One region of the Lysinibacillus sp. UGB7 genome, then DNA from elsewhere that is predicted to be linked to it. Evidence: riboswitches for the same ligand, from Rfam matches in the RefSeq annotation. Region 1 holds a riboswitch; each other region holds the start of a gene.
The links. Region 1 has a riboswitch for S-adenosylmethionine ahead of ACOMCU_RS10320 (methionine ABC transporter ATP-binding protein). Riboswitches for the same ligand answer to the same signal wherever they lie in the genome.

Region 1 (3,152 bases):
AAGCTTGGAAATAACCGCCTTTATCCTTGTTTTTATGGGAGAAGTATGGCACACTGATAGTGAATATATTACATATTTATGGAGGGGTTTTTTGCATGAGCACACCTAAAGACTTACGATACTCTGAAGAACATGAATGGGTAAAAGTAGAAGACGGTAAAGTACGTATCGGTATTTCACACTTCGCACAATCTGAACTTGGAGATATCGTGTTCGTTGAGCTTCCACAAGTTGGCGATGAAATCAAAACAGATGATCCATTCGGTAGTGTTGAATCAGTAAAAACTGTTTCTGAATTATACGCGCCTATCTCAGGTAAAGTGGTTGAAGTAAATGCTGATTTAGAAGATAGCCCGGAATTCGTAAATGAATCACCATATGAAAAAGCATGGATGATCGTTGTAGAGCCTGCTGACGCATCAGAAATTGAAAAACTTATGACAGCAGAACAATACGAAGAAATGATTGCTGAATAAAGACAAGCTTGTAGCACCTGAAAACGTCGGAAAACACCGACGTTTTTTATTATATAATGAGAAATAAAGGGTAGAAGTCTAAATGGGGGTGGCGTGATGTTCGAGGGGAAATGTTTAATCGTGGAAGGCCGTTCGGATAAGCTTCAAATTGAACCTATTTTGAGTGGAAATGTACTAATACTGTGTACAAATGGTACTATCGGTGTTCATCAATTAGAAGAGTTATTGGATCCTTATGAGGGCTGTGAGCTATACACATTTTTTGATGCTGATCCATCAGGTGATAAGCTGCGGGCACTAATGGACAGACATTATCCAGAGGCGGAGCATTTACGAACGATGCCAACCTATAAAGAAGTAGAGACGACACCAAGGAAAGTGCTAGCAATGATTTTACTGCGCGCACATTTCTCAATCCATAATGAATATATTTTGTAAGGTTGCGTGAAAAGATGGAAGAATGGTCAAAAGAGCAGTGGGAAGTTGCTATGCAGTCTGGTAAAAAAACTGCCTTTTATTTATATACACCTATGTGTGGGACGTGTGCAGTCGCATCTAAAATGATAAATATCGTTGAGCAACTGTTGCCACAGATTCAGTTTGGTAAAGCTAATATGAATTTTTTGGAGCCTTTAGCTTATGAGCACCAAATAGAAAGTGTACCATGCTTACTTATTAGTGATGGCGATAAAGTTACAGAAAAGGTATATGCTTTTCAATCCGTACCATTTTTATACGAATTGTTAAAAAAACCGATTGACTGAACTTTGCTAGCGTGGTAAAGTATCAATTATATTAATTTTATTCAGCATACGTTCTAAATGAAAATAAAATATCGAACTCTTATGAAGAGTGGCGGAGGGAAGTGCCCGATGAAGCCCGGCAACCATCACATATGTGAAAAGGTGCCAAATCACCCAAAGAAATTTTCTTTGAAAGATGAGAGAACGGTTCAACGTATAAAGTACGTGACCCCTTCAACTTGTCTGCAAGTGAAGGGGTTTTCTATATGAGAAAAGGAGTATTTGCTATGATACAGCTTCAAAATATTACGAAGAAGTACAAAACCGCGAATGGCGAATTAACAGCAGTCAAAGATGTCAACCTTTCCATTAATAAAGGTGAAATCTTTGGTATTATCGGCTATAGTGGCGCTGGTAAAAGTACGATGATTCGGTTATTAAACGGTTTAGAAAAGCCGACATCTGGTACGGTGACGGTTAACAACGAAGAATTTTCATCAATTAAAGGGCAAAAGCTCCGAAATGCTAGACAAAAAGTAAGTATGATTTTTCAACATTTTAACTTACTTTGGTCTCGAACAGTTGCGGAAAATATTGCTTTCCCATTAGAAATTGCAGGTATACCTAAAGCACAACGAGAGGCACGCGTGAATGAATTGATTGCACTTGTTGGTCTAGAGGGCCGTGACAAAGCGTATCCATCACAGCTATCGGGTGGACAAAAACAACGCGTTGGTATCGCACGTGCGTTGGCCAATAATCCTGAAGTATTGTTATGTGATGAAGCAACATCAGCACTGGATCCAGAGACAACAGATGCAATTCTTGATTTGCTTGTAGACATTAACGAACGATTAGGCCTAACAATTGTCTTAATCACACATGAGATGCATGTAATTCGTAAAATTTGTCATCGTGTGGCGGTGATGGAGGCTGGAGAAATTGTTGAACGTGGTGAGGTATTGCAAGTATTCCAAGCACCGCAAGCGGCTATAACGAAAAAGTTTGTATCTCAAATTACCGATACGAAGGAAACACAGGAAACCGTGGCTCAGCTAAGGCTGAATTATCCTACTGGTCAACTTGTCAAACTTGTCTTTGTAGGTGAAAAAACAAAGCAGCCTGTTATTTCACATCTAGTGAAGCAGTTTGATGTTGACATGAGTATTGTACATGGTAACATTTCGCAAACTAAAAATGGCGCATACGGTACGCTCATTGTACAAATTGATGGTTCAGAGACCAATGTGACTGCTGCTTTAAGTTATTTAAATACAGTAGAAGTACAAACGGAGGTGATTACAGATGCTAACTAGTCTCTTTCCGAATGTCGACTGGGAAAAAATGTGGGAAGCGACATATGAAACACTATATATGACTTCTATCTCAGCAGTTGTAACCTTTATTCTTGGGTTAGCAATTGGCATCATCCTATTTCTAACAAGTCCTAACCAACTATGGGCTAATAAATTGGTTAACTTTTTAACAGGCTCGGTCGTTAATATATTCCGCTCGATTCCGTTTATCGTGTTAATCATCTTATTAATTCCATTCACGAAATTTTTACTTGGGACAATCCGTGGGGCAGATGCAGCCTTACCTGCACTAATTATAGGTGCCGCACCGTTCTATGCACGAATGGTATTAATAGCTTTACGTGAAATTGATAGAGGTGTCATTGAGGCGGCTCGTTCAATGGGGGCAAAAACTTCTACAATTATTTGGAAAGTTTTAATTCCTGAATCCTTGCCTGCACTTATTTCGGGCCTTACAGTAACTGCAGTTGCACTTGTCGGCTATACAGCAATGGCAGGCATTATTGGTGCTGGTGGTCTCGGGAACTTAGCCTTTTTAGATGGTTTCCAACGTAATCGTCAAGACGTAACATTAATGGCAACGATTTTAATTTTAGTAGTAGTATTTATCATTCAAT
Region 2 (3,152 bases), on a different contig from region 1:
GCGGTCAGCATCAGCTGATAATGTTGTTTTACCAGTGCCAGATAAGCCAAAGAATAATGCTACATCGCCAGCTTCACCAACGTTTGCTGAACAGTGCATTGACAGGATACCTTGTTCTGGTAATAAGTAGTTCATAATACCGAAAATAGATTTTTTCATTTCACCAGCATACTCAGTACCACCGATAAGGATGATTTTCTTTTCTAGAGAGACTATGATGAAAGTTTCAGAAGCTGTACCATCGACTGCAGGATCTGCTTTGAAGTTAGGAGCTGAAATAACTGTGAAGTCAGCAACATGAGAAGCTAATTCTTCTTTTGTTGGACGGATAAATAATTGATGACCGAAAAGATTGTGCCAAGCGTATTCATTAATTACTTGGATGCCTAGTTGAGAGTCTTTGTCAGCACCAGCAAATCCTTTGAATACGAATAATTCGTCACGTTCTTTTAAATACTTGATTACTTTTACATATAAGTTGTCAAATACTTCAGACGAAATGGGTTGGTTTACTTTTCCCCAATCAATTTTATCTTGTGTATCTGCTTCTTCTACCATATATTTATCTTTAGGTGAACGACCAGTGTATTTACCAGTTTCCGCACGCACTGCGCCATCTACTGTTAACATTGCTTCACCACGAGATGTAGCTTTTTCAACTAATTGTGGTACTGAAAGTTGAACGTTAATGTTCCCGCCGCTTAATAATTCCTTCAGTTCGTTTGAAATTTCTACTGAATTCATCGATTAAATACCATCCTTTTTTATAGTATTCCCTTGTGTTTGAGGGAGTTTTTCTTAATTTCAAAAATAGTATAACACATTCGCTTAAATAATCTATACTAATTCAGAAATTATTTTTGCGATTTTATTACTTTTCAATAAAACGACATAAAACGATTGACAACGGTTGACCTTTTACGTAAGATGAGAAATTGAACGGATACTCTTATCCCGAGCTGGTGGAGGGTCAGGCCCTGTGAAACCCGGCAACCTGCATGAACGATTTCACGACATGCGTTGGTGCCAACCTGATGCAAGGGGACAGCCCTTGAACGATAAGAGTGAAAGGTTACGAAGTCATTATTCCTTTCCTCATGTAAAGTACACGTGAGAAAAGGATTTTTTTATTGATAAAAATGAATGTAAAGGTAAGTATGTGCACTTCTTTCCTTATTATAATGACGGATCTTTCGAAATCCTCGTGTTAAAAGCAGCAACGGCTTGGAGTTCAATCCTTTAGGAGCGAACTTGACATGGGTAATGAGTACCGTATTAATTTCGCAAATACTATTTGTAAGAGTAATAGGAGGAAAACCAAATGACAAACCGTCGACTGTTTACATCAGAGAGTGTAACAGAAGGACATCCAGATAAAATTTGTGATCAAATTTCGGATGCCATTTTAGATGCCATTTTAGCAGAAGATCCAAATGCACGTGTAGCGTGTGAAACAACTGTAACAACAGGCTTAGTACTAGTAGCAGGAGAAATTACTACTTCTACTTATGTAGATATTAAAGGTATTGTCCGCGATACAGTCGCTGAGATCGGCTATACACGTGGGAAATATGGTTTTGATGCTGAAAACTTAGCTGTTCTAGTAGCAATTGGTGAGCAGTCACCTGATATAGCGTTAGGTGTTGACCAAGCATTAGAAGCACGTGAAGGTTCTATGACAGATGCAGACATCGAAGCGATTGGAGCAGGTGACCAAGGCTTAATGTTTGGTTACGCATGTAACGAAACGCCTGAACTTATGCCATTACCTATTAGTTTAGCGCATAAATTGTCTCGTCGTTTAACAGAAGTTCGTAAATCAGGTGAACTAGCATATTTACGTCCTGATGGTAAAACACAAGTGACGATTGAATATGATGAAAATAATGTTCCAGTTCGTGTAGATACCATTGTTATTTCAACGCAGCATGATGAAGAAGCGACACTTGAACAAATTCAAGCTGATTTAAAAGCATTAGTAATTGCGCCAGTGGTTCCAAGTGAATTACTAGATGCCAATACAAAATATTTTATCAACCCAACAGGACGCTTCGTAATTGGTGGACCAAAAGGTGATGCAGGTCTTACTGGTCGTAAAATCATCGTTGATACATACGGTGGCTACGCGCGACATGGTGGTGGCGCATTTTCTGGTAAAGACGCTACAAAAGTGGACCGTTCAGCAGCATATGCTGCACGTTACGTTGCAAAAAATATTGTTGCAGCCGGCTTAGCAGAGCGTGTTGAAGTACAGCTTGCCTATGCTATTGGTGTAGCACAGCCAGTATCCATCGCAGTGGACACGTTCGGTACGGGGAAAGTAAAAGAAAGCGAAATCGTTAAATGGGTACGTGAGTTATTTGATTTACGTCCAGCTGGTATCATTAAAATGCTTGACTTACGTCGCCCAATTTACAAACAAACAGCAGCCTACGGTCACTTTGGTCGAACAGATTTAAACGTGCCTTGGGAAAACACAGATAAGGCTGACGCATTAAAAGAAAAAGCTAGTCTATAAGTCGCTTTTCAAAAATGCCTAGTTATGTTTTCATAAAGATACACTTTCGTTACATGAAAGGGGACTAAGAATATTCTTAGACCCTTTCTTTTTCATTAGAAGTCATTTTTGCAAGGATTTGTAATACTGTCCTTTTTCTGCGTATTCTCGCACGATGCGTTCCATATCTTCTATATCTTCGGCGTTTAATTCACGTACAACTTTTGCCGGACGTCCTAATGCTAAGCTATTAGGAGGAATGACTTTACCTGGAGGTACAAGACTACCTGCACCAATAAAAGCACCCTCTCCGATTTCTGCTCCATCTAAAATAATTGAGCCCATCCCAATCAAGGCGTTTTTTCGAATCGTACAGCTATGTAAAGTGACTTGGTGCCCAACTGTTACTTCATCTTCGATAATCAAAGGATATTTTGGACTTTGATGTAAGCAACAAAGGTCTTGAATACTTACACGTTTACCAATAATTGTAGGAGATACATCACCTCGAATAACAGTATTAAACCAAATTGTCGTTTCAGCACCTATTGTAACGTCGCCCGTAATGGTCGCATAGTCGGCAATAAAAACAGATGGATCGATTATTGGTGTTTTATCTTTAAATGGATAGATCATAGAAATCGCCTCTTTTCTT
Region 3 (3,152 bases), on a different contig from region 1:
TATGGAGCGATTGCATCAATGATTACCGGCATGACGTTGTATATTGTCATTGACCGTTTTTATCCTTCTGTGTTTGGCATGCATACCGTAACCATTCCAATTATCGCCTCATTCATTGTTTTTGTTATCGTTAGTCTCTGTACAGCGCATAAATTTAAAAATGAAAAACTATTTATTTAGAAAGCAACGCCGTAAATGTACTATCTACGGCGTGTTTTTTTAGAATGAATTTTACCAAGAACCTACAGTAGTAATAGAAGAAGGACTTACTCAAATAATTGAGTAAGTCCCTAATTTTTTATTCAAAAAATACTTTATCAAGATTGTATTTTGCACGGAAAGTGTTGATAGCGTATGTTTCGTAAATTTCACGTTCCATTGGATCTTCAATTTCGTACACTTCAATTTTGAAAATTTCATCGCGGTATTTTTTCATAGGAGATACATTGTCTTCAAAGTGTTTTTTTATACGTTGACGAATTTTACGTGCTTTCCCTACATATAAAAGTTCGTTTTTCTCATTGTAGAAAAAGAAAATGCCGCCATTTTCGCGTGTGATCTTGTGGAAGTCGATAAATCCATGGTAAGGCGTGATAGGCACATCACCTGGTTTTAACACTTGTTCGCGCTGACGAATTACTAAATCTGGTTTTGGTAGTTCAATTTTAATCAAAATATTCACGTTCCTCTCTGTTACATAAGGTATATCTTAACATAATTCATACGTGGTAGCTATTATCAATTTCTCTTATGACAAAATGCGAAAATGAGTGTTGTCCAATAGAGTAAAGCTAGTATGAGCACAATGGCAAAAAATTTAAACGTAAGCATGAAAATATTTGGTAGCCCGTGCTACAAAGCAAATGACAAGCATACGCAGACGAATCCTACTCTCGACTGTGGAATGATTCAGTTTATGATACATAGAGGCAGCATCTTGAGCATATATTGTGCAAATAATCGTCATCAATGCGAAAAAAGAGCATCGAAAATGATATAAAACACCCAACCGAGTGTACTATTATATGGATAATGTAAATTTAAAAATTTTAACGACATAGAAAACATATAAACGAAATATTCTATGTATTATTGAAATTCTTAATTGTTCATGATACAATTCTCATTAATTAAATAATCTTATCAAGAGAAGCTGAGGGATTTGGCCCTATGACGCTTCAGCAACCTCTAACTTCGTTAGAAAGGTGCTACTTCCAGCAAAGGATTCTTCCTTTGAGAGATAAGAGTGAACGTGATGATAAATCCTTCTCATTCTTGCTCGTATGGAATGAGGGGGATTTTTTGATTTTTATATACAGAGAAAAAAATAAAATGAAATGAAATGGGGAATGCAACATGCCAATTAATATTCCGAAAAACTTGCCAGCTGGCGAACATTTACGTGAGGAAAAAATCTTCGTGATGGAAGAAGACCGAGCAAAAACACAACAAATTCGTCCGTTAAATATTTTAATTTTTAATCTGATGCCAGAAAAAGAAAAAACGGAGCTCCAATTACTGCGTCTACTAGGTAATACTCCTTTGCAAGTAAATATTACGTTTTTAAATACGGCAACCCATGAATCGAAGAATGTCAGTAAATCACATTTACAGTTATTCTACTCAACGTTTAAAGAAGTTCGGCATCGTCGTTTTGATGGCATGATTATTACAGGTGCACCTGTTGAAAAAATGGCATATGAAGAGGTGAATTATTGGGAAGAAATCTCAGAAATAATGGATTGGTCAAAGAAAAACGTAACTTCTGTAATGCACATCTGTTGGGGTGCTCAGGCTGCACTTTATCACCATTACGGAATTGGTAAATTCGAATTACCAGAAAAATGCTCGGGTGTATATTCGCATGTGATTACGGATTTAACCGTGGATTTAGTACGTGGATTTAGCGATTTATTTACAGCGCCACATTCACGTTATACTTCCGTATCAATTGATGAAGTGCGTAACCATCCTGATTTACGTTTACTATCCTATTCTGAAGAAGCGGGCGTTTTTATTGTCCAATCCAAAGACAATAAAAATATTATGATTACGGGACATCTTGAATATGATGCGACAACACTAGCAGACGAATATAGTCGTGACGTTGCTAAAGGATTAGATATTATGGTACCGGTTAATTACTTCCCAAATGATAACCCATCAAATGAACCGATGAATACATGGCGAGCACATACGCATTTATTATTCTCAAACTGGCTAAATTACTATGTCTACCAAGAAACACCATATGAATGGGATTTTGCCGAAGATCATATAGAATTTCATATTTGATGTGAGTTATCACAACTGAAACGTTTCTATTGCGGAATTATCAGCGGGCAAGTCTATACGAGACATGCTCATGATAATTCCTTTTTCTGTCACTGGAGAATTGTTTGTAAATTGTTTGCGTGCCAGGCACCCTCAACCCTGCGTGCCAGGCACCCTCAACCCTTAATTTTTCGTATTTTAGCAACCAAAAGTAACAGTAGTGGCAAGAAAATTGCGAACACGGATGAAAAAAGAGGCCAGGTTTCCTTATTGTAATTATTAGAGTGAACGATATCAGGATGCACAATTTGAGAAATGACCATGGCAATCATACCAAGTGGTAATATGAGTGGGCGATGATCCTTTATTTTTAGGATTTGTGCTATACCAATGACAGACGCATAAAAATACATAAAAGTTCGTATATATATGGAGCACAGCCACATAAAAGCCATGACAATCTCAATTCGTTGTAAAAAGTTCCCTATCGATATCCTTTGTGCTAGTGCATAACTTGGAAATGCACGTTGGGCTGTATTTGTTGACCCAAGGACAAGAATCGATAAAGCAATAATAATAATAAGCACCATACCGCCAATAATTGTGCCAATGTAATAACCTTTTTTAGCTGATTTATGCACATTGACAGTAGCGGGGAAAATCATTAATAACACAACCAACGGAAATGAAAAAATACTCATAAATAAAACTATACTAGAGGCCATTGATTTGGAACTTGCTTCGAAGATCGGCTGAATATTTTTGATATCCACTTCCGGAGAGATACAAACGACAAAGATAATAAAAATAAACATAAACATAGGGAATAATATCTCGGCTGAACGTGCAAAAACTTCAATCCCCAAGTACGTGGCAAA
Region 4 (3,152 bases), on a different contig from region 1:
CTAGTAAAGGTTTCCCTGTACTTTCGCCTAGAAAAGTTAAACGAATGACACTACCTGAAACATTTAACTGTTCGATTAACGTAGGGGATAAATTCCGTTGTGAAATAGTATTTAAAAATTTTCGAGTCGTTGGATGTTGGGGTCTAGCAAATAGCTCAATAGCGTTCCCAAATTCTACGACTTTACCAGCTTCAAGAACCGATACATCATCGCAAATTTTTTGTATAACATTCATTTCATGCGTAATTAGCAAAATCGTAATGCCAAGCTCACGATTAATTTTTAGCAATAGCTCTAAAATGGCTTCCGTTGTTTCGGGATCGAGTGCACTTGTTGCTTCATCACTTAGTAAAATTTCTGGCTCTTGTGCAAGTGCACGAGCAATCGCAACACGTTGTTTTTGACCACCTGATAATTGACTTGGATAGCTATCTAATTTCTCTGTCAGACCAACAATTTCAGCGTACTTGGCCACACGATTTTTCACTGCCGTATCGTTATAGCCAAGTAGCTTTAACGGTACGGCAATGTTGTTATAGACCGTTGCCGTTTTTAAGAGATTAAAATGTTGGAAAATCATGCCGATCTTTTGGCGTGTTTGGCGAAGATCATTTAATGACAGGGTTGTAATATCTACGTTATTAATGAAGACTTTGCCTGCTGTTGGACGTTCTAACAAATTCACGCATCGAATAAGTGTACTTTTTCCGGCACCACTGTAGCCAATAACCCCATGAATTTCACCTTTTTTCACATGAAGATTAATGCCATCGACTGCTTTGACAGTACCTGTTTTTGTTTTGAATTCTTTTGATATATTTTGTAGTTGAATCATATGTTACTTCTCCTTCCTAAAGGAAAAAGTTACCGTTTAGACGGTAACTTTTGTCGTGTTGTATTACCAGCTTGGAATTACAGAACCATCGAATTCTTCCTCAATAAATTTACGTACTTCGTCAGATTGATAAGCATCTATGAATTTTTTAATCGTTGGGTCTTCTTTGTTTTCAGCACGCACAACAATGTAGTTTACATATGGAGAGTCAGTAGATTCTAAAAGAATGGAATCTGCTTTAGGATTAATGCCAGCTTCAAGTGCGAAGTTCGTATTAATAGCCGCTACATCTACTTCACTTAATTGCTTTGGAATTTGTGCAGCTTCTAATTCAATGAATTTGAAGTTCTTTTTGTTTTCTTCCACATCGTGAATGGATGCTGTCAGGCCAGTGCCTTCTTTTAATTTAATATAGCCTGCTTCTTGCAGAACAAATAAGGCACGGGCACCGTTTGTCGGATCATTTGGCAAACCAAATGTTGCACCGTCAGGAATTTCATCTAATGATTTATATTTTTCAGAGTATACACCCATTGGATTTAAAATTGTTTTTCCAACAGGCACTAAATCTGTATCATGGTCTTTGTTAAAAGTATCTAGAAACGGTTCATGTTGATAGCTGTTGGCATCTAAATCACCTTGTGATAATGCAGTATTCGGTAAAACGTAATCAGAGAAAGATTTTAGTTCAACCTCTAAGCCATTTTCTTTTGCTACTTTCGCAGCAACCTCAGCAATTTGTTCGTGTGGGCCAGATGTTACGCCAACTACGATTTTATTTTCATTAATAGCCTCGCCATTACCTTTGCTGTCTTCCTTACTACCGCAGCCGACTAATGCCACTGCTAATGTGAGACTTGCTAAACCTACTAAAAATTTGCTTTTCTTTTTCATGAAAAATTACCTCCAAAATTGTTTTATCGGTTTTTGAAAATAAAAAAAACTCTCTTACAAACTTAAGAGAGGCTCATGAAAAGATGTCCTCTCTTATCTTTCAAACGGATATCGTTTGCAGGATTTAGCACCTTCCCTAAAAGGGGGGTTGCCGAGCTTCATAGGGCCAGTCCCTCAGCTACTCTTGATAAGAGATTTATAGTATTTTTGTAAATCCGATAGAACTAATATAATTTATAGGTTATATTAAGTCAATGAATATTTTTAATATTTTATAAAATTAAATTATAATCAATGAGGTTTTTGGAGGATAGAAATTGCTGTGAAGACGATGGTGCTGGGCGTGAAGTCTCCTCAGTGATATGTGAATATAATTATTCAGGGAAAGAGGTTTTTTTATGTCTGTAAGGGTTAATTATGGAGTAGGGTCATTTGGTAGAGTTATTAGTGCACGCATTTTAATGGGGACAGATATTGTTGAGGGAATTGAGGCTGTATGTGAAGAGAATGGAATTGAATCAGCAACAATTGTTAGCTGTATCGGTAGTTTTCTAAAAAGTAGCTTTGTTTATTTAGTACCAGATGAAACAGCTAAAATTAACGTACGCTTTAGTGAAATAATTGAAAAGGAAGGGCCGCTTGAATTTATACAAGGTTCTGGCGTTGTCTGTAAGCGTGACGGCATCTATGAAACGCATTTTCATGGATCGATGAGTGATCAATGGGGGTGTGTGTCTGGCGGCCATTTGATTAAAGGTGGCAGTCCAGTTATTACCGCAGATGTTGTTTTAGCAGAGGTGCAGGGCGTACAGCATTTTAGACGTTTGGATGAAGAGACAGGACATGTTCAATTTTATCCGCTAGAAGAAGGATTAAAGAGTCCTCGACAAATAAATAAATAAATAAGAAAAACTGTCCAATCAGTATAAACACGTTGATTGGACAGTTCGTCGTCTAATGAAATAACTTTAATTTCTCAATTCTCATAATGGCTTCACGTAAGCGTTCCTCACTAACAAGTAAGCCAACACGGACAAAGCCTTCACCATAGTCACCAAAGCCATTTCCTGCAGCGACCGCAATATCTGCTTTATCGAGTAACAAATCGGCAAATTGCTCACTTGTATAACCGAATGGAACAGGAAGCCATGCAAAGAATGAACCTTTTGGTGCTGTTACCTGCCAGCCAATTCGTTGGGCTTCTTCAACGAGAACGTTTCGACGCCGCTCATAGGTTGCTCTTAGCTCTATCGTACAATCCTGTGAGGAAGTAAGGGCTATAGCGGCTGCCTGTTGAACGGCAGGGAATTGGCTACAAAATAGATGATCCTGAATAACATTAATCGCTTCAATAATTTTGGGGTTTCCAACGGCAAAACCAATACGCCAGCCGGCCATATTAAACGTCTTAGATAACGTATAC

Region 2: it holds a riboswitch for S-adenosylmethionine, as region 1 does, so the genes downstream of both, metK (methionine adenosyltransferase) here and ACOMCU_RS10320 (methionine ABC transporter ATP-binding protein) in region 1, are expected to answer to the same signal.
Region 3: it holds a riboswitch for S-adenosylmethionine, as region 1 does, so the genes downstream of both, metA (homoserine O-acetyltransferase MetA) here and ACOMCU_RS10320 (methionine ABC transporter ATP-binding protein) in region 1, are expected to answer to the same signal.
Region 4: it holds a riboswitch for S-adenosylmethionine, as region 1 does, so the genes downstream of both, ACOMCU_RS07020 (MetQ/NlpA family ABC transporter substrate-binding protein) here and ACOMCU_RS10320 (methionine ABC transporter ATP-binding protein) in region 1, are expected to answer to the same signal.

What each region holds. Positions count from the first base shown of each region.
Region 1 is NZ_JBMGUV010000009.1:69,531-72,682, forward strand. It holds gene ACOMCU_RS10300 (arsenate reductase family protein) at 1-14, shown strand, start outside; gene gcvH (glycine cleavage system protein GcvH) at 96-476, shown strand; gene ACOMCU_RS10310 (hypothetical protein) at 573-914, shown strand; gene ACOMCU_RS10315 (thioredoxin family protein) at 929-1,240, shown strand; SAM riboswitch class I at 1,317-1,422, shown strand; gene ACOMCU_RS10320 (methionine ABC transporter ATP-binding protein) at 1,507-2,535, shown strand; gene ACOMCU_RS10325 (methionine ABC transporter permease) at 2,525-3,152, shown strand, end outside.
Region 2 is NZ_JBMGUV010000021.1:54,561-57,712, reverse strand. It holds gene pckA (phosphoenolpyruvate carboxykinase (ATP)) at 1-744, opposite strand, end outside; SAM riboswitch class I at 947-1,065, shown strand; gene metK (methionine adenosyltransferase) at 1,322-2,518, shown strand; gene ACOMCU_RS18095 (gamma carbonic anhydrase family protein) at 2,621-3,133, opposite strand.
Region 3 is NZ_JBMGUV010000034.1:26,188-29,339, forward strand. It holds gene panF (sodium/pantothenate symporter) at 1-180, shown strand, start outside; gene ACOMCU_RS22775 (nucleotide excision repair endonuclease) at 299-673, opposite strand; SAM riboswitch class I at 1,138-1,247, shown strand; gene metA (homoserine O-acetyltransferase MetA) at 1,357-2,295, shown strand; gene ACOMCU_RS22785 (GerAB/ArcD/ProY family transporter) at 2,451-3,152, opposite strand, start outside.
Region 4 is NZ_JBMGUV010000005.1:166,016-169,167, forward strand. It holds gene ACOMCU_RS07015 (methionine ABC transporter ATP-binding protein) at 1-835, opposite strand, end outside; gene ACOMCU_RS07020 (MetQ/NlpA family ABC transporter substrate-binding protein) at 899-1,729, opposite strand; SAM riboswitch class I at 1,820-1,923, opposite strand; gene ACOMCU_RS07025 (PPC domain-containing DNA-binding protein) at 2,128-2,631, shown strand; gene ACOMCU_RS07030 (pyridoxal phosphate-dependent aminotransferase) at 2,684-3,152, opposite strand, start outside.